4 regions of the Martinezella lusitana genome follow, and region 1 is predicted to be linked to each of the others. Evidence: riboswitches for the same ligand, from Rfam matches in the RefSeq annotation. Region 1 holds a riboswitch; each other region holds the start of a gene.
The links. Region 1 has a riboswitch for cobalamin ahead of cobU (bifunctional adenosylcobinamide kinase/adenosylcobinamide-phosphate guanylyltransferase). Riboswitches for the same ligand answer to the same signal wherever they lie in the genome.

Region 1 (5,602 bases):
CTCCAACGTATCCCGCGCAATCGCCCGCTGCAAACTCTGATCGCCACCCTCGCCCAAACCTCGCGGCACACGCGCCAGTGCCACCGTCAAATCGGTCAGCAACCTGCCTGTCGGTGAGACACCAAAAATATGTAGCCCATCGCGGATCTGCATTTCCTTGAGATCGCAGAGATAGGCGTCGAGTTTCTTCAGCGCCTCATCCTCGCCCTCACCCTTGGCGATGCCGGCATCCTGATCGAGGCCGATATCGGCAACGAGATCGAGGATCTGCTTGCGCAGCAGCCGGATACGGCGCGGATCGCCGCCGGAGGCCTCGTAATATTCGTCCACCAGCGCTTCGAGATCCTTCAGCGGACCGTAGCTTTCCGCGCGGGTCAATGGCGGCGTCAGGTGGTCGATGATCACGGCGCTCGTGCGGCGCTTTGCCTGCGTGCCTTCGCCGGGATCGTTGACGATGAAAGGATAGAGATGCGGCAACGGCCCGAGGATCGCCTCAGGATAGCAGGTTTCCGACAGCGCCAGGGCCTTGCCAGGCAGCCATTCGAGATTGCCGTGCTTGCCCATATGGATGATCGCATGCGCACCAAAGGATTGGCGCAGGAACGCATAGAAAGCGAGATAGCCGTGAGGCGGCACAAGATCCGGTGAATGATAACTTTCCTTCGGATCAATATTATAGCCACGCGCCGGCTGGATACCGACCAGCACTTCGCCGAAGCGGGTGAAGGGCAGCGCGAAAACGCCGTCGCGAACATAGGGATCGCTCTCGGGATCACCCCAACGGGCAACGATTTCATCCTGAATCTGTTTAGGAAGAGATGAGAAGAAATATTTGTATTCGCTTAAAGAAAGCGTCTCGCGAACAACCTTGCCATCGTGACCCGAATTAGTCGGCCCATCCATCAGATGCCGGATCAGCGCATCGCCATCACCAGGCAGATCGGCCACCGGGTAACCCGCCGTCCGCATCGCCTTCAACACTTCGATCGTACCTGCCGGTGTGTCGAGCCCGACGCCGTTGCCAAGCCTTCCGTCACGGTTCGGATAGTTGGCCATGACCAGCGCCACGCGCCGCTTTGGCGGCGGCGTCCTGCGCAGCTGCGCCCAATTGGCGGCAAGCCGCGCCGTATAGCGCATGCGGTCCTCGGCCGGCTCGCTGGCAACGATATTGGCCTCGACACGATCATCATAGCGTGCGGCCGCCTTGAACGAAACGGCGCGGGCAAGCACACGCCCATCCACCTCCGGCAGCGCCACGTTCATGCCGAGATCGCGCGCCGAAAGCCCTTGCGACGACGTCTCCCAGGCCTGTCTCGACGAGGCCGAAAAGATCGCCTGCAGCACGACCGCATCGCTCGTCTCCAATACGGTCGGCTGGCGATCGGCACCCGGCGCCGAAACCGCAAACCCGGTCGTATTGACGACGACATCCGGCTTCAATTCGGTGAACACGCTTTCCAGAATGCCGATCGAGACGGGGTCCTTGAGACTATAGGCAAACACCGGCAGCGGCAGCATGCCCTGGGCAACGAGGACGTCAATCAAGGCTTCGATGGGCTTGGTTTCGCCGCTCTGGACGAGGGCGCGATAGAACGAGATTACGATGGTGGGGGGTTCGAGTCCCTCTGGGACTGCCAATTCGGAGACGCTTCTCCACTCCTCAACCCCAATCACGCCCCTGCCCGGCCACCAGATCCCGGCCTTCATCAGCGGTGATGCCGTTGCCGGCTTCTCCGCCCCCGACAGCATCGCCTCGGCATAGCCAAGAAACGCCCGAGAATTCGCATCCCCGCCTTCGATCAGGTAGGACCACAGCGCGTTGAGATCATCGAGCACGATGTTGGAAAACGGCATCAGCCCCGGATCGGACTTCGAATCCCCCGGCAGCACCGCAATAAGAGCGCCGCTGCGCGCAGCACAGGCATGCAGCGCCTCAAGCGCATAGTGGAAATAGCTGGCGCCACCAAGCGCGCGGACGATAATCAGCTTCGCATGCCGCACCGTCCGCTCGACATAGGTATCGACGGACATGGGATGCTTGAGGCTCATCAGGCTGGCGAGCCGCAGCGAATAGCCAGCCTCCCCCTGCCCGTGGGCGGCGGCGATTGCCGCAAGCTCGGTATCGGCCGCCGACAGGAACAGGATATCGCCCGGCGACTGACCAAGATCAATCGCCTCCTCGCCGTCGCTGATCGTTCCTTTTTGCGCTAGGAGGAGATGCATGGCTCTGCCTTAGACCGACGCCTCGATCGATTTGCGCACGATCCCTTCGTCCATCTCATGTAGCCCAATCACCACCAGCCGCGTCGCCCGCGCTTCGCCCGGCGCCCAGGCGCGGTCGAAATAATGGTCGATACGGCTGCCGACGGCCTGGATCTGCAGGCGCATCGGCTTGCCGGGAACATCGACAAAGCCCTTGAGACGCAGGACATCGTGTTCGGAAATCACGCCCTTCAGCTTTTCGATGAACGAGGTGGGGTCGGCGATTGGGCCTAGCTCAACGACAAAGCTGTCGAACTCGTCGTGGTCGTGCGGTGCGCCGTCCTCGTGTTCCAACTCATGATGCGATTTGCGGTTGGCGATATCGGCTTCCGTGCCGATGCCAAGGCCGAGCAGGATGGCGATGGGGACGTCACCATTCTTTGCCTCGATGATCGTCGGCTTGCGAACGGTGCGCGAGGCAACTTCGGCACGCACACGGCTAAGGCCGGCGACGTCGATGAGATCGGTCTTGTTGAGAACGATCAGGTCCGCGCAGGTCAACTGATCCTCGAACAATTCCTCGATCGGGCTTTCGTGATCGAGCGAATCGTCCTCGACGCGGCGGGCTTCGACGGCGTCATGATCATCGGCGAAACGACCGGCGGCGACGGCGGCGCTATCGACCACGGTGATGACGCCATCGACGGTGACCTGGGTGCGGATATCCGGCCAGTTGAAGGCGGCGACCAGCGGCTGCGGCAGCGCCAGGCCGGACGTCTCGATGACGATATGATCCGGGCGCACGTCGCGCTCCAGAAGCTTCGTCATGGTCGGAATGAAATCGTCGGCGACGGTGCAGCAGATGCAGCCATTGGTGAGCTCGATGATATCGTCCTCGGTGCAATTCTCTGCGCCGCAGCCCTTCAGCACATCGCCATCGACGCCAAGATCGCCGAATTCATTGATGATCAGGGCGATCTTCTTGCCGCCGGCGTTCTGCAAGAGATTGCGGATCAGCGTCGTCTTGCCGGCGCCAAGGAAGCCGGTGATGACAGTGGCGGGAATCTTTTCTTGGCTCATGCGGATCAACCCTTCATTTTCAGCGGCAGTCCCGCCGCGATAAAATAGACTTCGGCGCTTGCCGCCGCGATCATCTGGTGCAGCCGGCCGGCATGGTCGCGAAACTCGCGCGCCATGCGGTTTTCCGGCACGATGCCGAGCCCGACCTCGTTGGAAACGAGAACGAGCCGCGACTTGGCCTTCGGCAGAAATTCGGTAAGAGCGGAAAACTCCGCCGCGATATTGCGCTCGGCCATCATCAGATTGGTGACCCATAGCGTCAGGCAATCAACGAGAACAGCGCGGCCAACGCTATCGATCGCCGCCAGACGTGCGGTCAAATCGAGCGGCTCCTCATGTGTCGTCCACAGATCGCCGCGATCGTTCCGATGCTGTGCGATACGATCGCGCATTTCGTCGTCCCAAGCCTGCCCGGTCGCCACGTAGTGACGGTCAAGGCCGGTATCGGAGATCAGCTTTTCGGCGAATCGGGATTTCCCGGAGCGCGCGCCGCCGAGAACGAAGACCGCGCGGGATGGTGAGGATGGCATCAGCTATTGTCGCTCCCGCACGAACGGGCAGATCGGCGCAAAGCAGCTAAGCCCGAAAAACAGGCGTTTACACGCGAAAATTCGTTTGGCGCCATGACAACCTCCGTGCTGGCAACGAGACATGCGTCCCAAGATAGGCTTTACGCCCGGTACGCATGGCAGGTCTCCTGGCTCGCGGGTGAGGTGCGGCAAGCGGAGGCGAACCGAAACCGGTCGCCCCCGCTCTTGCACCAGCGGATCTTCCTCGCCTTCCCGGCAGGTCATCATGAAAAAGCGGACGATTCGTAGATAATAGAGGCGCCCAGCCCTGGTTGATCACGATGCCACGCCAGTGGCTTTTCCTGCTCTGGAGCTGCTTTCGCTCGCCCGCACCATGCGGACTACCAACGAAATACCCCCAAAACCGGATGGAAAACCCTGACCGCTCTACAGTCGCGGGGTCGGCTGTGATGAGAACGCCCGAGTTGGGTCCGCCCCTTCACATTCCCTTTTCATCCCATGCGGCAGATCGCCGCTCGGGAACCATTCGTTATGCCGCAATGATTAGGCTTTCGGCCCAGGCAAGTCAATCAAGGCGGCGGATGCGACATCCGCTGTTCCGACAGCGAAAATAGCTCGGGAACCACTGATCGCGCAGTCTTTTTGCCGTAATTGTTTGATGTTAGGAGTTTATGGAAGCCAGGTATATACATCTGAGCACGAAACTATCGTCAGTTCCCCATGTTGCAGAAATTTCAACCACGCCGTCTCGGTGTTCTCTCCGCCTTTTTCAGCCCTAGCCGGCTGAGGGCGCTTTTTCGCCGTGGCGAGCTCGGGCTCGTCATTGCCGGCGCTTTCGTCGGCGTGACCTCCGGCTGCGCCGTCACGGCGATGAGCCTGATATCGCGTGAGCTCCATAGCCTCGTCTACGGCATCCCCGACGACGACCGGTTGAGCTCGGCCGCCATGCAGATTACCGACAAGTCGCTGCTGCTGATCGCCCCGATCGCCGGCGGCATCCTGCTCGGCCTGATGATCTTCATTATGTCACGCACCCGCAAAAAGCCGATGATCGATCCGATCGAAGCCAATGCGCTCCACGGCGGCCGCCTGTCGCTGACCGACAGCATCCTTGTCGCCGTGCAGAACCTGATCTCCAACGGTTTCGGCGCCTCCGTCGGGTTGGAAGCCGGCTACACGCAGCTCGCCGCCGGCATCGCCTCGAAATTCGGCTACAAGATGCAGTTTCGCCGCGCCGATCTTCGGATGCTGGTCGGCTGTGGTGCTGCCGGCGCAATCGCCGCCGCCTTCAACGCGCCGCTCACCGGAGCCTTCTACGCCTTTGAGCTGATCATCGGCACCTATTCCATCCTAACGCTGACTCCGGTCGTCGTTTCGGCACTTATTTCGACCTTCATCGCCCGCATGCTTGCCGGCGATGATTTCACCATCGATGTCGGCCGGTTCGGTGCCGTGGTCCCCGCCGACTACATCCCGGCCATCCTGCTTGGCGGCTTCTGCGCCGGTGTCGGCATCCTGATCATGCAGGGTGTCGCCTTTGTCGAGGAGCTGGCACGCAAGAGTTCGATCGCGCCGCCCTTTCGCCCGGCGCTCGGCGGCTTGGTCGTCGGCCTTCTGGCGCTGATTTCGCCGCAGGTTCTCTCCGCCGGCCACGGTGCGCTGCACCTGAATCTCGGCAGTGAAGTCACCCTATGGGGACTTGCCAGCCTCCTTTTGCTGAAGTCGCTTGCCTCCGCGGTATCCATCGGCTCCGGTTTCCGAGGCGGCCTGTTCTTCGCCTCGCTGTTCAT
Region 2 (5,602 bases), 1.2 Mb from region 1:
GACCGGTAGGACCGATAGCGCGCATAGCACCAATCGACATGGCGCGGATTGACGCCCGCAGCCCGCGGCGGGGCGGCGTAGCGCGGCTGGCTGGCGATCGCGCCACCGATGATGGCGCCAGCGCCAAAGGCCGCTAGCGGGAACCAATAGCCATCATGGTAGCGATAGCCGCGACGATAACCGTCATAACCACGATAACCGCCGTGCCAGCCGCGACGATAATAACCGCCCCGATAGCCACCATAACCGTCATGACGCCACTGAACCTGCTCGATGCCGGCAGGCGCGGCCTTGTCCGCCGCAGCAACGGGTGCGGCAGGCATCTGTATTGCGAAGGACGGCGTGAAGCTCGTCAGAGCCACGGCGGCCGAAAGAGCGATAGTCGCAATTCTCGCACGGAAACCAAGCATTTACTTCTCCATTCCTTGGCTTATTTAGTGCTAAAGCAGATAATGCTCCGCGTCGGGGAAAGTTCCCCGAAACAGGGTACGAACTGCCTGCCGCGTCCGATCATTCCAATGGACGCCGCGTCGCATGAGCTTTGCCTTCAATCAGTACCAATTTAAGGTGCTCTGAGCGGGCCTCATCGTAAATTTATAACGATCTCATTCTTAACCAAAGATTAACCAGCAATCCTTACTATTATTTCATGAAAGGATACCGGCAGACTCACCCTCTGATTTGCAGTCTCCTGATGGTCCTGGCACTGCTGGGACTGGCCTCCAGACTTGCGGCGGGTGAAAGCCAGCCCTGGACCGATCCTCAAAACGCCCTCATCGTCGACGCCTACGAGCTGAACACCATCGATTGGGAACAGCTCTTGCAGGACAAACGCATCTCCGGCTTCATCTCCAAGGCTTCCGATGGCCTACCCGAGAGCTTCAGCTGCACCGGCGATCATGCCGGCGACACGTTTGCGCACTGCAAGACCATGTGGCGCAAATATGCGGTCAGCCGCGAACTCTATCAGACACGGCGGATGCTGGCGAAAATGAGCGGGTTGCTGTGGGGCGCCTATCATCTCGGACGTCCCGGCAATCCGGTCGATCAGGCCAATCATTTTCTCGACTATGCCGATCCGAAACCGGACGAGCTGATGGTGCTCGATATCGAGGGCCTTGATGTCTTGCGGTATATGTCGCTCTCCGACGCGCAGGTCTTCGTCGGCCATATCAAGGTAAGAACCGGACGCTATCCGATCCTCTACACCAACCACAATACCGCTCAATACATCGCCGACCATCGCCAGGACTACCCGATCCTGTCGCGGCTGCCGCTATGGTATGCGCGATACAAATCCGACGTGAAGGGCGCTTTCCCGCTTGGCAATTGGGACACATACGCCCTCTGGCAGTTCGCCTCGTCCGACAATTGTTCGGAAAAGAGCTGTCCTTATCGGGTGCCGGGGACGCTCACAGATATCGACGTCAATGTCGTGCCGATGACGAAGATGCAGCTTGCCGGGATCTGGCCGCAGGGCGATCTTCTGCCCGCCAAGCCGATGCCAGCGCCCGACATGATCGCCAAGGCGCCGAGCTGTGTCGAGCCGCTGCAGACACTCGTGTCAATGATGGTCGACCCGGTCGTCACCGCCTCGACCCAGCAAAAGACACCGGTCGAGATCAACGAACTGAACTACCAGGACTTCTAGAGCGGTTCAGCGCTCTACCCAGTTTTTTTACGCAATTCCGGACGGCAACCGCTACGCACTGGAATTACTTTAGGCTTCGATCTGCACATCCGTCTTCGGACGCGAACAGCAGGCGAGGATATAGCCCTCCTCGATCTCGTCGTCGAGAATACCACCATTGTGGCTCATCTCGACCTCACCCGAGAGCTTCATTACCCGGCAGGTGCCGCAGAGGCCTGACTCGCAGGCCGCACCTATGCGCACGCCCGCGCCGCGCGCGGCTTGCAGGATCGTCTGGCCGGGCGCGCAGGGGACGTCCTTGCCGGCCATGGTGAAGCTGATCGAAGTCGCTGCTTCCGTCGGCGCGTCATCGCTGACTTCAGCCAGCGGCGATGCCGCCTGCGCCGGCTGGAAGCTTTCCTGATGATAGCGCGTCATGTCGAAGCCGTGCGCCACCAGCATGGAACGGACGGCATCCATGAAGACTTCCGGGCCGCAGCAGAAGATCGTGCGGTCCATGAAATCAGGCGCCAACAGCCCGATCTTCGCCTTGTCGATGCGGCCCTTCAGCCCCGACCAGAGATCGGTGCGGCCACAGCCTTCGACAATGAAGCCGAGGTCGAGGTTCGGCATGAAGCGGGCAAGATATTCCAGCTCCGAGCGGAAGATGATGTCGGCGGGGCTGCGCGAGCAATTGATGAAGGTGATGTCGGATAACGGCGCGGTATCCGACATGTAGCGCGTCATCGCCATCATTGGCGTGACGCCCGAGCCGGCGGACACGAAGAGATATTTTTCGCCCGGATGACGGATATGGCTGAAGTCGCCGAGAGGACCGAAAGCCTTGACGCGCATGCCCGGCTTCAGGTTATCGAACATCCAGCGCGTGCCGATGCTGTCCTTCTGCGCCTTGACCGTGATGGCGACGGAAAGGGGCCGCGACGGGGTCGAGGACAGCGTGTAGGTGCGCATGACCGGCTCCGCAGCCGCCGGCAGCTCCAGAGTGACGAACTGGCCCGGCAGATAGCGGAACCAGTTGTCCTTGTCGGAGCGGAAGGTGAAGGTCATCACATCGGGTGCTTCCGGCGTTGCCGAAAGGCATTCGAGCAGATGCTGCCTGTCGGTCCAGGGCTTCATCTGGTCCAAGTGCTGATGGCGGAGGGAAACGGTCATGTTCATAACTCAGGCGACCGCCGACAGCTTGGCCTGATCGCCCTGCAGCCGGTTGATCATGAAATTCGCGTACCATTCGACGAACTGCATCACGCCGCCTTCATCTTCCGGCGAATAGGGGCCGGGCTGGTAGGCGGGGGAGCGGATGCCGAAGGCATTTTCCTCGACGATCCGGCGGTCCTGATCGTTGGTCTCGGTCCAGACGTGGGTGAGTTCGTCGATATGATAGTCGACCCCTTCGACCGCGTCCTTGTTGACGAGCCACTTGGTCGTGACCTGCGTTTGCTCGGGACCGAGCGGCAGCACGCGGAAGGTGATCGCATGGTCGGCGAGCACATGATTCCACGTCGACGGATAGTGGAAGAGCAACAAAGTGCCGATATGGCTTTCCAGCACATCTTTGGAGAGCGGCCGCTGCACGGCGCGCGCGCCCGACATGGTGTAGCTCTCGGCATCCTGGATGAGCGGCATGCGTGCGGCGCGGAACTGGCCGGACGGCGACATGCGGAATTCGCTTGGAAGATCCGACGCCTCACACTTCGCCCAGTGCGCCGAAATCACCGGATCGTCCTTGGCGCCCTGCACGCCGGTCGCGCTCGGTGCTTCCGGATAGGTGCGGCAGAGCTCGGGATGGTTGGCCGCGCAATGATAGCATTCGCGATTGTTTTCCCACACGAGCTTCCAGTTGCCCTTCTCGATGATCGTGCTTTCGAAGGCGACCTTGGTCTCGCCGAGGCGGTGGCGGACGAGATAGGGCTCGACCATGGCGCGGAACGGCGCGAAGTCCGGCGCCTGTTCTGCAAGGCAGATGAAGACATAGCCGCCAACGCTTTCGCAATGGACCGGCTTCAGCGAAAACTCGCTCTTGTTGAAATCCTCCGGCATATGGCGGGCAAAGAGCAGGCTCCCGTCAAGCTCGTAGGTCCACTGATGATAGGGGCAGACCAGCTTTGCCGAAGAACCGCGCTCGGAGGAACAGACGCGCGAGCCGCGATGGCGACAGCTATTGTGGAAGGCGCGGATCACCTGATCGCGGCCGCGAACGATGACGACCGGATAATCGCCGATCTGGACCGTGAAATAATTGCCGGCACGAGGCACTTCGCAATCATGGCCGATGAACAGCCAGTCGCGATAGTAGATCGTCTCCATGTCGAGCTTGAAATAATCCGGATCGGTGTAGAAGGGCTGCTCCAGGCTGAAGCCCTCGCGGCGGTTCTTCAATTGCCGCAAAACGTTGGTGCTAATATCCATTTGCCTATCCTCGCGCAGTACCGGTGAGCAGGCAGAGGACATGCGTGGCCGCTTGAGAACGACCCAAAGCAATGTCCCGACCACCCGCCGCGGTCAGTAAACCATATCTCCCCAAGGCTGGTTTCCGGGCTCTGGAGCGGTTCTCTAGAGAACCCCATGGCACCTTCCCAGGCTGTCTCAGCCCAGTGGTTTTATTCGCCATGCTTCACTCCACCACCGTTGCGGGGGCAGCGCCGGATTTCGACCGGCTTCCCAATTCTCCGCCCCCTAGCGGGCGGCACCTTGAGATTGATGTCATCATAATCCTCGCCCCGCCCGCCGCTCTGCTGCAATGCGACATCGGCTTCGAAATTGACGACAGACGAAAGAAGATTTTCGGAGAGACCGCTCAGCCGTAATATCGGAAGATAATTCAAATCGTTATGCTCCCGCAGCCAGCATCATTTTCCGCTTGAGCCGCTCTGCATCTGCGCCGCTTTGTCTTGATTGCGACAGGCTCGTCACTGGGCGGCTTCAACGCGGGAGCTGCGCTGCCGAAAGCGCCTGTAGTGCAGCCATTGCACGCCCGGCATCGGCCACCGGCACGAAGATATGATCATGATAATAGCCGGCAACGACATTGGCGCTGATCCCCTCGTTTCCCAGCGCCGTCGCAAGCGCAGCCGTGAGACCCACGGCTCCCAGCGAGGAGTGGATTTCGAGAGTGATCATCCGCATCGCAGGCTCGGCCGGAAGCCCCGCTTGTCGGGCCGCCTCGACCGGCAAGATCAGCGTCACACCCTCTCTCTCCTGAAACAGTCCAACCGGATTCAGGTGGATGTAATCCGCCAGCGACGAGGCGGGCACGCTACAATAGACGAACTCGCCCTCGACGAGATCAGGCTTCATGCCGACAAGCAGCAACTTGAGATCGGTGATGCCGGACATGGTTCTGATCCTCCTCAGCGATCCATCAGCAAGCCCGGCTCAAGCTAGATGATCTATCCTTCGCTATCCAGACCTCCATGGCGAGCCGGCATGGCAAAGCTCAGATATTTCGATGCCAAGAAACCCGCCGACCCGGAGCCGACGCTGCCGGCACCCGGGTATACGGAATTCCTGCGCACCGGCCGCATCAATCGAGACAAGACGCATTGGCTCGCTGAGGAGCGACGCTACCTCACCTTCGAGGAAGTGGCCGAACGCACGGCTAGCAAGCTCAGAAGCGCCGGCGAGACGACCCATGACCGCCTCAACAGCTTTCACCAGTCGATCCGCTTTCCAAAACTGATCTTCCATCACACGCTCAGGGATACGCCGCATCTCGGCTATTGCCACGTCACTGCTGCGCGGACACAATTCGCGCAGTATGAGCAAGTGAGCTGGGCCTTCTACATCGCCAATTTCTTCGCCCGCCTCGGCCAGAACGATAATTTCTTCGAAGACATCAGCCTGAAATATTCGCGGATGTATTTCGCCGTCGCCATAAGGCCGGATGAGGATGCCTCGAAGAAGAAGCTGACGATCAATCGCGAGGTGCGCGGCAACGGCGTGCTTTTCCACACC
Region 3 (5,602 bases), on a different replicon from region 1:
AGACGATCGGATGGATAGAGGAGGTCGAGTGGTTGATGTAGGAGATGGATCCCGTCGGCGGCACCGCCTGCAGGTTCTGGTTATAGAGACCGCCTTCCATCACGGCCTGCTTCAGTTCCTGCCAGTCTTCCTGCGTCGGAATGTCTATGCCGGCGGTTTCGAACAGTGTTCGAACCCGCTCTGTCGCGGGCTTCCATTCCTGTTCGGTGTATTTGTCGAAATAGTCGCCGGAGGCGTATTTCGAATTCTCGAACCCCTTGAAACTGCGCGCCCGTTCCACCGCCAGGCGATTGGAGGCGCGGATGGCGTGATAGGTCACCGTATAGAAATAGATATTGGTGAAATCGACGCCTTCCTCGGAACCATAGAAAATCCGCTCGCGGGCGAGATAGCCATGCAGGTTCATCTGGCCGAGGCCGATCGCATGGCTCTCATCATTGCCCTTTTCGATCGAGGGCACCGACGAGATGTGGCTCATGTCGGAGACCGCCGTTAGCGACCGTATTGCCGTCTCGATCGTCTTGCCGAAGTCGTCTGAATCCATGGCAGCAGCGATATTCAGGGAGCCGAGATTGCAGGAAATATCCTTGCCCATATGCTCGTAGGAGAGATCGTCCATGTAGGTGCTTGCCTCGCTCACCTGCAGGATTTCGGAGCAGAGGTTGCTCATGGTGATGCGCCCGGCGATCGGATTGGCGCGGTTCACCGTGTCTTCGAACATGATGTAGGGATAGCCGCTCTCGAACTGGATTTCGGCGATCACCTGGAAGAAGTCGCGCGCCTTGATCTTCTTCTTGCGGATGCGGTTGTCGGCCACCATCTCGCGGTATTTCTCCGTCACGGAAATTTCCGTGAACGGCACGCCATAGACACGCTCGACGTCGTAGGGCGAGAACAGGTACATGTCCTCGTTGTTCTTCGCGAGTTCGAAGGTGATGTCCGGGACGACAACGCCAAGCGACAGCGTCTTGATCCTGATCTTCTCGTCGGCATTCTCGCGTTTGGTGTCGAGGAACCGCATGATGTCGGGGTGATGCGCGTTCAGATAGACCGCGCCCGCTCCTTGCCGCGCGCCGAGCTGGTTGGCGTAGGAGAAGCTGTCTTCCAGCAGTTTCATCACCGGAATGATGCCGGATGACTGGTTTTCGATGTGCTTGATCGGCGCGCCGGCCTCGCGGATATTGGTGAGTGACAGCGCGACGCCGCCGCCGCGCTTGGAGAGCTGAAGCGCCGAATTGATCGAGCGTCCGATGGACTCCATGTTGTCCTCGACGCGCATCAGGAAGCAGGAGACCAGTTCGCCGCGCTGCTTCTTGCCGGCATTGAGGAAGGTCGGGGTTGCCGGCTGGAAGCGGCCGGCAATGATTTCGTCGACCATGTCTTTCGCCAGCGATTCATTGCCTTGCGCCAGGGTCAGCGCGACCATGCAGATGCGGTCTTCATAGCGCTCGAGGTAGCGCTTCCCGTCGAAGGTCTTCAGCGTATAGCTGGTGTAATATTTGAAGGCTCCGAGAAATGTCGGGAACCGGAATTTCTTCGCATAGGCGTGATCGAAGAGGTCGCGCACGAAGTTGAAGGAATATTGGTCGAGAACCTCGCGCTCGTAATAGCCCTCGGTCACGAGATAATCGAGCTTCTCCCTGAGGTTATGAAAGAAGACGGTGTTCTGGTTGACGCGCTGGAGAAAGTACTGCTTTGCCGCCAGCCGGTCCTTGTCGAGCTGGATTTTGCCACCCTCGTCGTAAAGGTTCAGCATGGCGTTCAGCGCATGATAGTCGAGTTGCGTTTCGGTGGCCTTTACCGGGCGTTCGAGCGTGAGCGTGTCCAAAATCGTTCCAATCCATCTCTGACATTGGCGACGTCCTCTTCCGTGCCGATCAGCTCGAACCTGTAAAGATACGGCACCTGGCATTTGGCGGAGATGATGTCGCCGGCGATCCCGAAGGTCGCTCCGAAGTTGCTGTTGCCCGCGGCGATCACGCCTCGGATGTTCGATCGGTTCTCCGTCTCGTTCAGGAAACGGATCACCTGTTTTGGAACCGCGCCCTTGCCGCTGTCGCCGCTATAGGTCGGCACCACGAGGACGAAGGGCTGGTGGACACGGAAAAGCTCATCCTGACGAACCGGTATTCGCACGGCGTCCAGGCCAAGCTTGCCGATGAAGCGATGGGTGTTCTCGGACCGGCTGGAAAAATAGACGATCTGCCCCATCGATGGCTGTCTCATCAGGCAAGCGCGCTGATCATGTCGGGCCGGAAGCCCGCCCAATGCTGTTCGCCGGCGACGACCACCGGGACCTTGCGGTAGCCGAGGCCCTGCACCAGTTCGAAAGCGGCATTGTCGGTGGAAACATCGACGACCCGGTATGCGATGCCGTGGCGGTCGAGTGCTCGTGTTGTTGCTGTGCATTGGACGCAGGCGGGCTTGCTGTAGACGGTGATGCTCATGATTGTCCTCGTATCTTTGAAAGTCACACGATATCGTCCAGACATCCGCCGATGCCCGTTCGAAGAAAATGAAGATGGGTCAGCACACGCCCGGATTCGGACGTGGATGTGCGGCTACTCGCGCAGGGACTGGTTTGAAAAATTCGACATGGACTTCACCCCGAAGTTGACTGATCGCAGGACCTCGGGGAAGCGTGCACGAACGGAGTCATTCCGCTGTACATCGCGACCTTCCGGACACCCCGCCCGTGGACGTTTTGTTTGAGGCAGGTCTCCTGGCTTGCGGGTCGTTGCATCAATCCTCACCTTCCCGAAACATCATGCTTCAGTGGCTTTCGGTGGATAGATGCTCGCCGCTTACAGTTGCGGGGGCAGCTCCGGAATTGCGGCGCCCATTATGGGCGGTCGCGCACCGTATTCCCGTCTTAGCCCCCAACCCTTGCGAATCGGAAGAACCTCGAACACTACATATGGTAGACGAGGTTGGAATTTCGTCAATCGATATGATGGCGCGCCGTCACGTTTCGTGGGGATAGAGCAAAGCCGCCCTTGGGGGAGACGTTGTTTCATTTCATTCCGTTGCTTCTCCCGGTGGGCCACGCTCCCGTGCTTGCCTTCACTGCTGGCAACCCTAGTTTTATGCTCGGGGAGGCGCTGCATCGTGGAAGCGATGCCTTGGGGGCGATCACGTTGGGATTGTATGAACGGCCTGTTCGGATAGCGTTCATGTAAAATGCAATATCACCGAATCATGCCATCGATATAAAAGTGAGGAGCGAAGGATGTTTGGACGTTTTGCACGAGTTTCTTTTCTTGCATTGGCCGGCCTGGCCGCAACGCAATTGATGCCGTCTGCCGCCATGGCGCAGAATTTCGGTGATGACGACGGATACAGGCAGCCGCCAAGGTGGGATCGCCGGCAGGATCAGAACTGGGACGGCCCACGGAGAGACCGTGACCGCGGGGGCTGCGGCCGGCGCGAACTCATGGACGCCGCCCGCCAGGAAGGTTTCCGACGCATTGATTCGGTCGAAAACAACGGGCGACGCATTGTCGTCCGTGGCTGGAATGATGGTGGCCCCGACCGTATGGTTTTTGCCAATCGACGTGGCTGCCCGGCCCTCAATTAAGGCTCACGCATCATCCGCCGTGACCAATGTAGCCGGCGGGCTAAAGCATAGCGTCAAGGCACGATTTCGATCGTGCCTTGACGACGTTGAACTGATTGATGTCCCCGGCATTGCGGGCTATCCGAGCGTATCGGCCATTCTGATGAGGTCGGCGACGGAGCCAGCCTGCATCTTGCGCATCGCCTGGCCGCGATGAACCTTCACGGTGATTTCGCTCAGGCCGAGTTCGGCTGCGATCTGCTTGTTGAGGCGTCCGAGGGCGACAAGCGCCATCACCTCACGCTCGCGCGTTGTCAGCGTCGCAAACCGCTCCCGCAGATCGGTCGTCGCAGCGTCCTGGCGAAGTCGGACGCGATCTTTTTCCAAAGCTTGCCGAATGGCGTCGAGGAGATCCTGCTCCCGAAAGGGCTTGAGCAGAAACTCCACCGCGCCGGCCTTCATCGCCCTGACCGACATCGGCACGTCGCCATGGCCGGTCAGGAATATGATGGGCAGGGGATTGCCGGTCCTTGCCAATTCGTCCTGGAAATCCAGGCCACTTGCATCCGGCATCCTGACGTCGAGGACAAGGCAGGAGGGGCCATCGGATCGTCGATGGTTGAGGAAGTCCCGTGGCGATGCGAAGCTGCTGACGTCGTAGCCGACCGAGCGCAGGAGGCTGTCCAGCCCATCCCGGACGGACGGATCGTCATCGATGACATAGATGGTCGGTTTTTGCTCCGGCATGATCATCCTCTCGTTCCGGCAACCGACGGCAGGATGAAGCCGAACACCGCGCCATGCGGGAAGTTGGGCGCTGTATAGACCGTGCCGCCATGCGCCTCGACGATCGACCGGCTGATCGCCAGCCCCATTCCCATTCCTGTTGTCTTGGTCGTGAAGAAGGTTTCGAACATCCTCTCGGAAGCGGCAGGCGGCACGCCCGTGCCTGTGTCGCGCACGCTGACCGTTATCTTTCTGCCATCGGCGGCGGCGCTGACCAGCAGCTCGCGCTTCTCCACATCGACGCCCGCCATTGCTTCGATGGCATTGATGACGAAGTTCAGGATCACCTGCTGCAGTTGAACCCGGTCGCCTGTCACTGATGGTAGATCATTGGCGAGTTCGGTGCGCAGCAGGATATGGTTTTCGCGGATCTCACCACGCACGAGCGCCAGCGCTTCGGTGACCGCTTCAACAATGTCGATCCTGTCGCGCGATGGCGCCGTTCGCGCAACCAGACTGCGGACGCGGCCAATCACCTCGCCGGCGCGGCCGGCATCCTTGACGATCCTGTCGAGCGCGCGCCGTGCCTCCTCCTGCTCGGGCGGTGCTGCCGACAGCCAGCGGAGTGCCGCATTGCCATTGGCCACGATTGCGGTGATCGGCTGGCTGACTTCATGGGCGATAGAGGTGCTGAGTTCGCCCATCGTCATGATGCGCGACATCCGCGCGAGTTCGGATTGCGCCTGTCTAGCTCTTGCCTCGGTCGCCTCGATCCTGATCGCCAGATAGGTAGTCGCGCCGATGGCAAGCAGGCTTATGGCCCCGTTCACCATGCCGGATTGGGAATCTCCGTGCCGTGTCAGAAAGTAGCTCGCTATGGTGAGGACGGCACAGGCGATCCCCACGATCATGACGGCCCCGGGCCGGCCGGAGCGCACGGAGATGAGGATCACCGAGACATAGAGCACCGCAAAGGCGATCTCCAGATTGGTCACCGTGTCGGCAACGAAGATCAGGGTGGCGAGCAGCGCAAGGCCCAGCCACAGCAAGGGCGCCTCGACCAGGTATCGCAGGACCTCGCGCCTCATATCGCCTTACCCTTCCTACACGAATCCGCCGCCGCACATGCGACGGCAGGGTGCACGATCGGAAAGCCATGAGCAATGCCGACCATTGAGGTGGGCCAATGGTCGGCGATGATCAAGCATGGTCCTTAACTCGGGTTTTCGAGTGTGAACAGGTCAGCATTCTCGTCGTAAGCGAAATATTCGGCATAACGAGCCCAGTTCGTCACGGCTTTCAGCGTGGTATCGGCATAGT
Region 4 (5,602 bases), on a different replicon from region 1:
AATCAGCTGCATTTCGAGGCGGATCTCGGGGCGAGCGTGCTCAATGAATTCGATCACTATGCCGGTATCGAACAGGCCTCGATCGAAGCATGCCGCCGGGTGCTGAATTGGACGGAGGCTGCGGAATAGGGGAAAGCGGCATCGCGGAGCTGTTAGAGCTGCGCGAAACCATTGATTTAACGGAATGCCCATAGGATCGTGCCGGAAATCTCAGTGTCTGACTCGGGAGAAGACCGCGACGATGTTGACGCTCCGCCAGATCGAAGTGATCCGCGCGATCATGATTACCGGCACCATTGCCGGTGCGGCCAACCTGCTTGGTGTCTCTGCTCCCGGCATCAGCCGGTCGATGAAATACACTGAGGATTCGCTGAATGTGCGCCTCTTCAACCGCAGCCATGGGCGCTATGTGCCGACGCCCGAGGCGCGGCATATTTTCGGTCTTCTCGACACCGTCTACCGCCAAGTTGAGGATCTCCAGTTCGCGGTCGAACGGCTCGGCAAGGGAGGCAACCGGCTTCTCAGCGTCGGCTCGGTTCCGAGCATCGCCAATGTCATGGTGCCGAAATCGATTGCCGGTATTCGGCATCGTTATCCGGAGCTCGATGTCGACATCAATATCCTGAGGATGGAGGAGGCCATCGACTATCTCCTTGTCGGGCGAGGCGAGGTGGTGGCGATCAGCTCGTTCATCGAGCATGCGATCGTCCATTTTGCGCCGCTGGCGACCGGACGGCTGCTCTGTGTCGTGCCGGAAAATAGCGAGCTGGCCAAGAAGGAGAGCATTTCTCCCGAGGAGATCGTCAAGCATACGCTGATCGGGATAGATCCGAACGATCCGTATGGGCGCGTGATGACTGAAATTTTCCGACGCCGTGACTTGAACTACAAGATGAAGATCAAGGCTCGGTTCGGCACGACTGTTTGCGCGCTCGTGGCGGAGGAATTGGGCATTGCCATCATCGATCAGTTCACGGTCGCTGGCGGTAGCGTGCGCGGAGTCAAATGCCTTGAGATCGAGGCCGATACCACCTTTCGGACCTATGCCGCATACCGCAACGATGTCGTACTTTCCGTCTTTGCAGAAGAGTTCATCGAACTGCTGCGCACGGAGATGGCGGCGGCTGAAAATTAACATCAAGTTATGTATGTCATATATTTTGGTATTTGCAGTTATCATTGACATCGACCAATGATTGTCGACGACCGGCACGAGGCGTGCGGTATCCGCATCCAGCTCGACACGGAGGTTTGACCACAATGAAGACGTCGATTGCGACTGTATCGATCAGTGGGGAATTGCCGGAGAAGCTTGAAGCGATCGCGCGGGCGGGTTTCGACGGGGTGGAAATCTTCGAGAACGATTTCCTGGCCTTCGACGGCAGTCCGGCCGATGTCGGGCGTATGGTGCGGGACCACGGGGTGGAGATCACGCTCTTCCAGCCGTTCCGCGATTTTGAGGGCATGCCGGAGCCGCTTCGGTCTCGGACCTTCGACCGGGCGGAACGTAAGTTCGATGTCATGCAGGAACTCGGCACCGATCTTGTGCTGGTCTGCTCCAATGTCTCTCCGGCCTCGCTCGGCGGCATCGACCGGGCGGCGGCCGATTTTCATGAGCTCGGTGAGCGCGCCGCCAAACGCGGCCTGAAGGTCGGTTATGAGGCGCTGGCCTGGGGCCGGCACATCAACGACCACCGCGACGCCTGGGAGATCGTGCGCCGGGCCGATCATCCGAACATTGGCCTGATCCTCGATAGCTTTCACACACTGTCGCGCAAGATCGACATCAACTCGATCCGTTCCATTCCGAAGGACAAGATCTTCATCGTTCAGCTTGCGGATGCGCCGCTCATCGACATGGACCTGCTTTATTGGAGCCGGCATTTCCGCAATATGCCGGGCGAGGGCGATCTGCCGGTGACGGCCTTTGCGACGGCTGTCGCCGAGACCGGCTATGACGGTTATTTCTCGCTGGAGATCTTCAACGACCAGTTTCGTGGCGGCTCGTCGCGGGCGATCGCCGCAGATGGTCATCGATCCCTCATCTATCTCGGCGACCAGGCGCGCCGCAACCCCAACGCCGGCGGTCTCACCGTTGCCTCCATGCCTGATCGGGTTTCCGTCAAAGGTGTTGGTTTCGTGGAGTTTTCCGCCGACGAGGAGGACGCGGACGATCTCATCGGCATTCTGCGCACGCTGGGTTTCCGCAAGGTTGCCATGCACCGGACGAAAACGGTGAGCCTCTTTCAACAGGGTGATATCCGGATTCTCGTCAATACCGACGATGGGGGTTTTGCCAATTCCTCCTTCGCCGTGCACGGCACTTTGGCCTATGCGGTGGCACTTGTTGTTGATGACGCGGAAGCAGCTTTGGCGCGTGCCAGGGCGCTCGATGCGGAGCCGTTCAGCCAGCCAGTCGCAGAGGGCGAACTCGACGTACCGGCGATCCGTGGGGTTGGCGGCGGTCTCATCTATTTCCTCGACGATAAGACCGATCTCGGGCATTTTTCCGAGATCGACTTCATTCCCTTTGACGACAAAGCCGCAGTCCAGCCCGCTGGGCTACGCACCGTCGACCATATTGCCCAGACAGTCGCCTATGAGGAAATGCTGACCTGGTTGCTGTTCTATACGTCGATCTTCGAGACACGGAAGACGCCGATGGTCGATATCATCGATCCGGCAGGTGTCGTGCGCAGTCAGGTGGTGGAGAATGACGCTGGCACGCTGCGGATCACGCTGAACGGCGCGGAGAACCGCCGCACGCTCGCCGGTCACTTCATCGCGGAAAAGTTCGGCTCCGGCGTGCAGCACCTTGCCTTCCAGACCGACGACATATTCAAGACCGCCGAGGCGCTGAGGAAGAACGGTTTTCAGCCTCTGCCCATTTCGCCAAATTATTACGACGACGTCGAAGCTCGCTTTGGTCTCGATCCGGAACTGACCGAGCGGCTGAAGGCAGAGAACATTCTGTACGACTGTGACGAGCAAGGTGAATTCTTTCAGCTCTATAGCGGCACCTTCGGAGAGGGCTTCTTCTTCGAGATCGTTCAGCGCGGTGGTTACCGAGGGTATGGCGCCCCAAATGCCATCTTCCGCATCGCCGCACTCAAGAAGCATCTCCGGCCGGAAGGCCTGCCAAGAGAATGAATGTGATCCGTAGCCGGATTATAGTTTCCGTGCGGAGCCTTCAGCCGGCCGTCAGGCATGGCACTGCTTGATATGGCACTGCTTAATAGTGCTGGTATCTGCTAATAATTCCCAGCGTTTCACAGATTGGATCGTGCGAACTGGACAGGCGTCAGAAAGTTTGATAGCAAACGTAACGTTATTACATTACTAACTGGATCTGCCATGATAGTGAGATCGACGACGGTCGGAGGCTTTGCCGCGAGGGGTATTTTCAAGTGGGCGTCTTCACGGCTTGACGCAACCACGGACCTTGGCATAACTGGACGCGACGGTTCCCCGACGATGACTCCGAGGGGATTAATAGGGAACACGGTGCGGACGACCCAAAAGGGACCAAGACCGTGGCTGCCCCCGCAACTGTAAGCGGATTACCGTCCATCCTCGTGGCACCGAAAGGTGCCGTGCCACTGCGCCAATCGGGCGCGGGAAGGCAGATGGACGACTGATATCCGTGAGCCAGGAGACCTGCCGTCGAAGATCTATCCATTGTCACGGGCGGGGATGCCCGAAACAGGAGCAGGACATGACTATCCTTTACGCTTCGCAGCGCCTTGGTGCGCTGCCTTCCCCGAATTTTGACGATCATTCGACTGTTCGGAATGCCTGTTGGGCATTCTGACCTTCACCACCGCCCTTTCCGGGCGGCGTTCACATCACTTCGGGGAATTATGATGAAGACCATTTTCAAGCGGCCATTGCGCGCTGCCCTGTGCGCTATGTCCTTGATCGCAGCCAGCCTGCCCGGGCAGGCGGGGGCGGCGGAAACCAGCTACCCTCTCACGCTCCAGAACTGCGGCCGGCAGATCACCATCCAGAAAGCGCCGTCGCGCACGGTCTCTATCGGACAGAGCACGACTGAAATCCTCTATCGTCTGGGCCTTGCCGACAAGGTGGTCGGCACCGCGCTCTGGGTCGGGCCGGTCCTCAAGGGCTATGAAGACATCAATGCCAAGATCGAACGCCTTGCCGACAACGATCCAAGTTTCGAAAGCGTCGTCGGAAAGAAGCCGGATATCGTCACGGTTCAGTTCCAGTGGCAGGTAGGCCCCGAAGGCGTGGTCGCTAAGCCGGAACAGTTCGAGGAGCTGGGCATCCCTGTCTATACCTCGCCGTCCGATTGCGTCGGCAAGGAAAACTCCGGCTCCAGCGATGGCGTCCGTCATCAGGTCTTCACCATGGATCTCGTCTATCAGGAAATCCGTGATCTCGCGAAGATCTACAATGTGCAGGACAAAGGCGAGGAAGTGGTCGCGGATCTCAAACAGCGCGAAGCGGCAGCCCGCGCCAAGGTCGCTTCCGCACAGGGCAAGCTTTCCGCAGTCTTCTGGTTTTCCAGTGCCAAGGACGCCGATCCCTATGTGGCGGGCCGCAATGGTGCACCGGGCTACATCATGTCGGCGCTCGGCATCAAGAATATCATCGAGACCGATGATGAATGGCCGACCGTCGGCTGGGAGACCATTGCCAAGGCCAATCCAAGCATGATCGTCGCGGCTGCGATGGAGCGTCGCCGCTATCCGCTGGATAGCGCGGAGGCCAAGCGTAAATTCCTGGAAAAGGATCCTGTTGCAAGCCTGATGCCCGCCGTTAAAAGCGGCCATGTCTTCGAGATGGATGCGCAGGCGATGAACCCGACCATCCGTACGATCGAAGGCATTGAGGCGCTTGCTGACGCCATCGCTGCAGCTGGCCTGACGCAGTGAACCACGCCCTTTCATCGATCGGTCGAACGGGTACAATCGCCTTGGCGCTCGCCGTTCTCGTTGCCGCGCTCTGGTTGGGCGCGGCGATCGGCGAGACCTCGATCCCGTTTGAAACTGTCGCCAAGACCGTCGCCAATCGGCTTTGGGGTGCCGGATATCCGCTCGAGCCGATCGATGAGGGCATCGTGTGGAGCTATCGGCTGAGCCGCGCGGTCGTTGGAGCGTCTTGCGGGGCAGCACTCGCCCTGTCCGGCGTTGTGCTGCAATCGCTTCTGCGCAATCCGCTGGCCGATCCCTATATTCTCGGCATTTCCGCTGGCGCCTCCACCGGCGCCGTCGGTGTCGCGATCCTCGGTCTGGGCGCGGGCGTCCTGACGATGCCGATGGGGGCTTTCCTCGGCGCGCTCGTCGCCTTCGCGCTCGTTGCCTTGCTGGCCGTCAGGGCGGGAAGGGGGGACGGCCGCGATCATTCTTGCCGGAGTCGTGGGCTCGCAGCTCTTCAACGCGCTCACCTCCTTCATCGTCACCAAGGCAGCGACGGCCGAACAGGCGCGCGGCATCATGTTCTGGCTGCTTGGCAATCTCTCCGGCGTGCGTTGGCCGGATGCCTGGCTGGCAATTCCGGCCGCGTTGTTCGGGCTCGTCATTTGCCTCTGGCATGCGCGGTCGCTCGATGCCTTTACCTTCGGTGCGGAATCGGCGGCCTC

Region 2: another riboswitch for cobalamin. It lies ahead of HB780_RS30000 (aromatic ring-hydroxylating oxygenase subunit alpha); the one in region 1 lies ahead of cobU (bifunctional adenosylcobinamide kinase/adenosylcobinamide-phosphate guanylyltransferase).
Region 3: another riboswitch for cobalamin. It lies ahead of nrdH (glutaredoxin-like protein NrdH); the one in region 1 lies ahead of cobU (bifunctional adenosylcobinamide kinase/adenosylcobinamide-phosphate guanylyltransferase).
Region 4: another riboswitch for cobalamin. It lies ahead of HB780_RS08240 (ABC transporter substrate-binding protein); the one in region 1 lies ahead of cobU (bifunctional adenosylcobinamide kinase/adenosylcobinamide-phosphate guanylyltransferase).

Annotation. Positions count from the first base shown of each region.
Region 1 is NZ_CP050308.1:695,851-701,452, forward strand. Features, by position in the region: partial or broken gene cobN (cobaltochelatase subunit CobN) at 1-2,223, opposite strand, end outside; gene cobW (cobalamin biosynthesis protein CobW) at 2,233-3,282, opposite strand; gene cobU (bifunctional adenosylcobinamide kinase/adenosylcobinamide-phosphate guanylyltransferase) at 3,288-3,812, opposite strand; cobalamin riboswitch at 3,953-4,354, opposite strand; gene HB780_RS17215 (chloride channel protein) at 4,533-5,602, shown strand, end outside.
Region 2 is NZ_CP050308.1:3,374,019-3,379,620, reverse strand. Features, by position in the region: gene HB780_RS30015 (BA14K family protein) at 1-410, opposite strand, end outside; gene HB780_RS30010 (glycoside hydrolase family 25 protein) at 650-1,651, shown strand; gene HB780_RS30005 (FAD-binding oxidoreductase) at 1,721-2,809, opposite strand; gene HB780_RS30000 (aromatic ring-hydroxylating oxygenase subunit alpha) at 2,813-4,057, opposite strand; cobalamin riboswitch at 4,156-4,357, opposite strand; gene HB780_RS29995 (ACT domain-containing protein) at 4,571-4,984, opposite strand; gene HB780_RS29990 (DUF6656 family protein) at 5,075-5,602, shown strand, end outside.
Region 3 is NZ_CP050307.1:1,719,926-1,725,527, reverse strand. Features, by position in the region: gene nrdE (class 1b ribonucleoside-diphosphate reductase subunit alpha) at 1-1,756, opposite strand, end outside; gene nrdI (class Ib ribonucleoside-diphosphate reductase assembly flavoprotein NrdI) at 1,798-2,211, opposite strand; gene nrdH (glutaredoxin-like protein NrdH) at 2,226-2,447, opposite strand; cobalamin riboswitch at 2,696-2,922, opposite strand; gene HB780_RS11010 (hypothetical protein) at 3,230-3,577, shown strand; gene HB780_RS11005 (response regulator transcription factor) at 3,695-4,303, opposite strand; gene HB780_RS11000 (sensor histidine kinase) at 4,306-5,370, opposite strand; gene HB780_RS10995 (ABC transporter ATP-binding protein) at 5,496-5,602, opposite strand, start outside.
Region 4 is NZ_CP050307.1:1,126,559-1,132,160, reverse strand. Features, by position in the region: gene hglS (2-oxoadipate dioxygenase/decarboxylase HglS) at 1-129, shown strand, start outside; gene HB780_RS08250 (LysR family transcriptional regulator) at 242-1,135, shown strand; gene HB780_RS08245 (bifunctional sugar phosphate isomerase/epimerase/4-hydroxyphenylpyruvate dioxygenase family protein) at 1,261-3,150, shown strand; cobalamin riboswitch at 3,446-3,679, shown strand; gene HB780_RS08240 (ABC transporter substrate-binding protein) at 3,864-4,895, shown strand; partial or broken gene HB780_RS08235 (FecCD family ABC transporter permease) at 4,892-5,602, shown strand, end outside.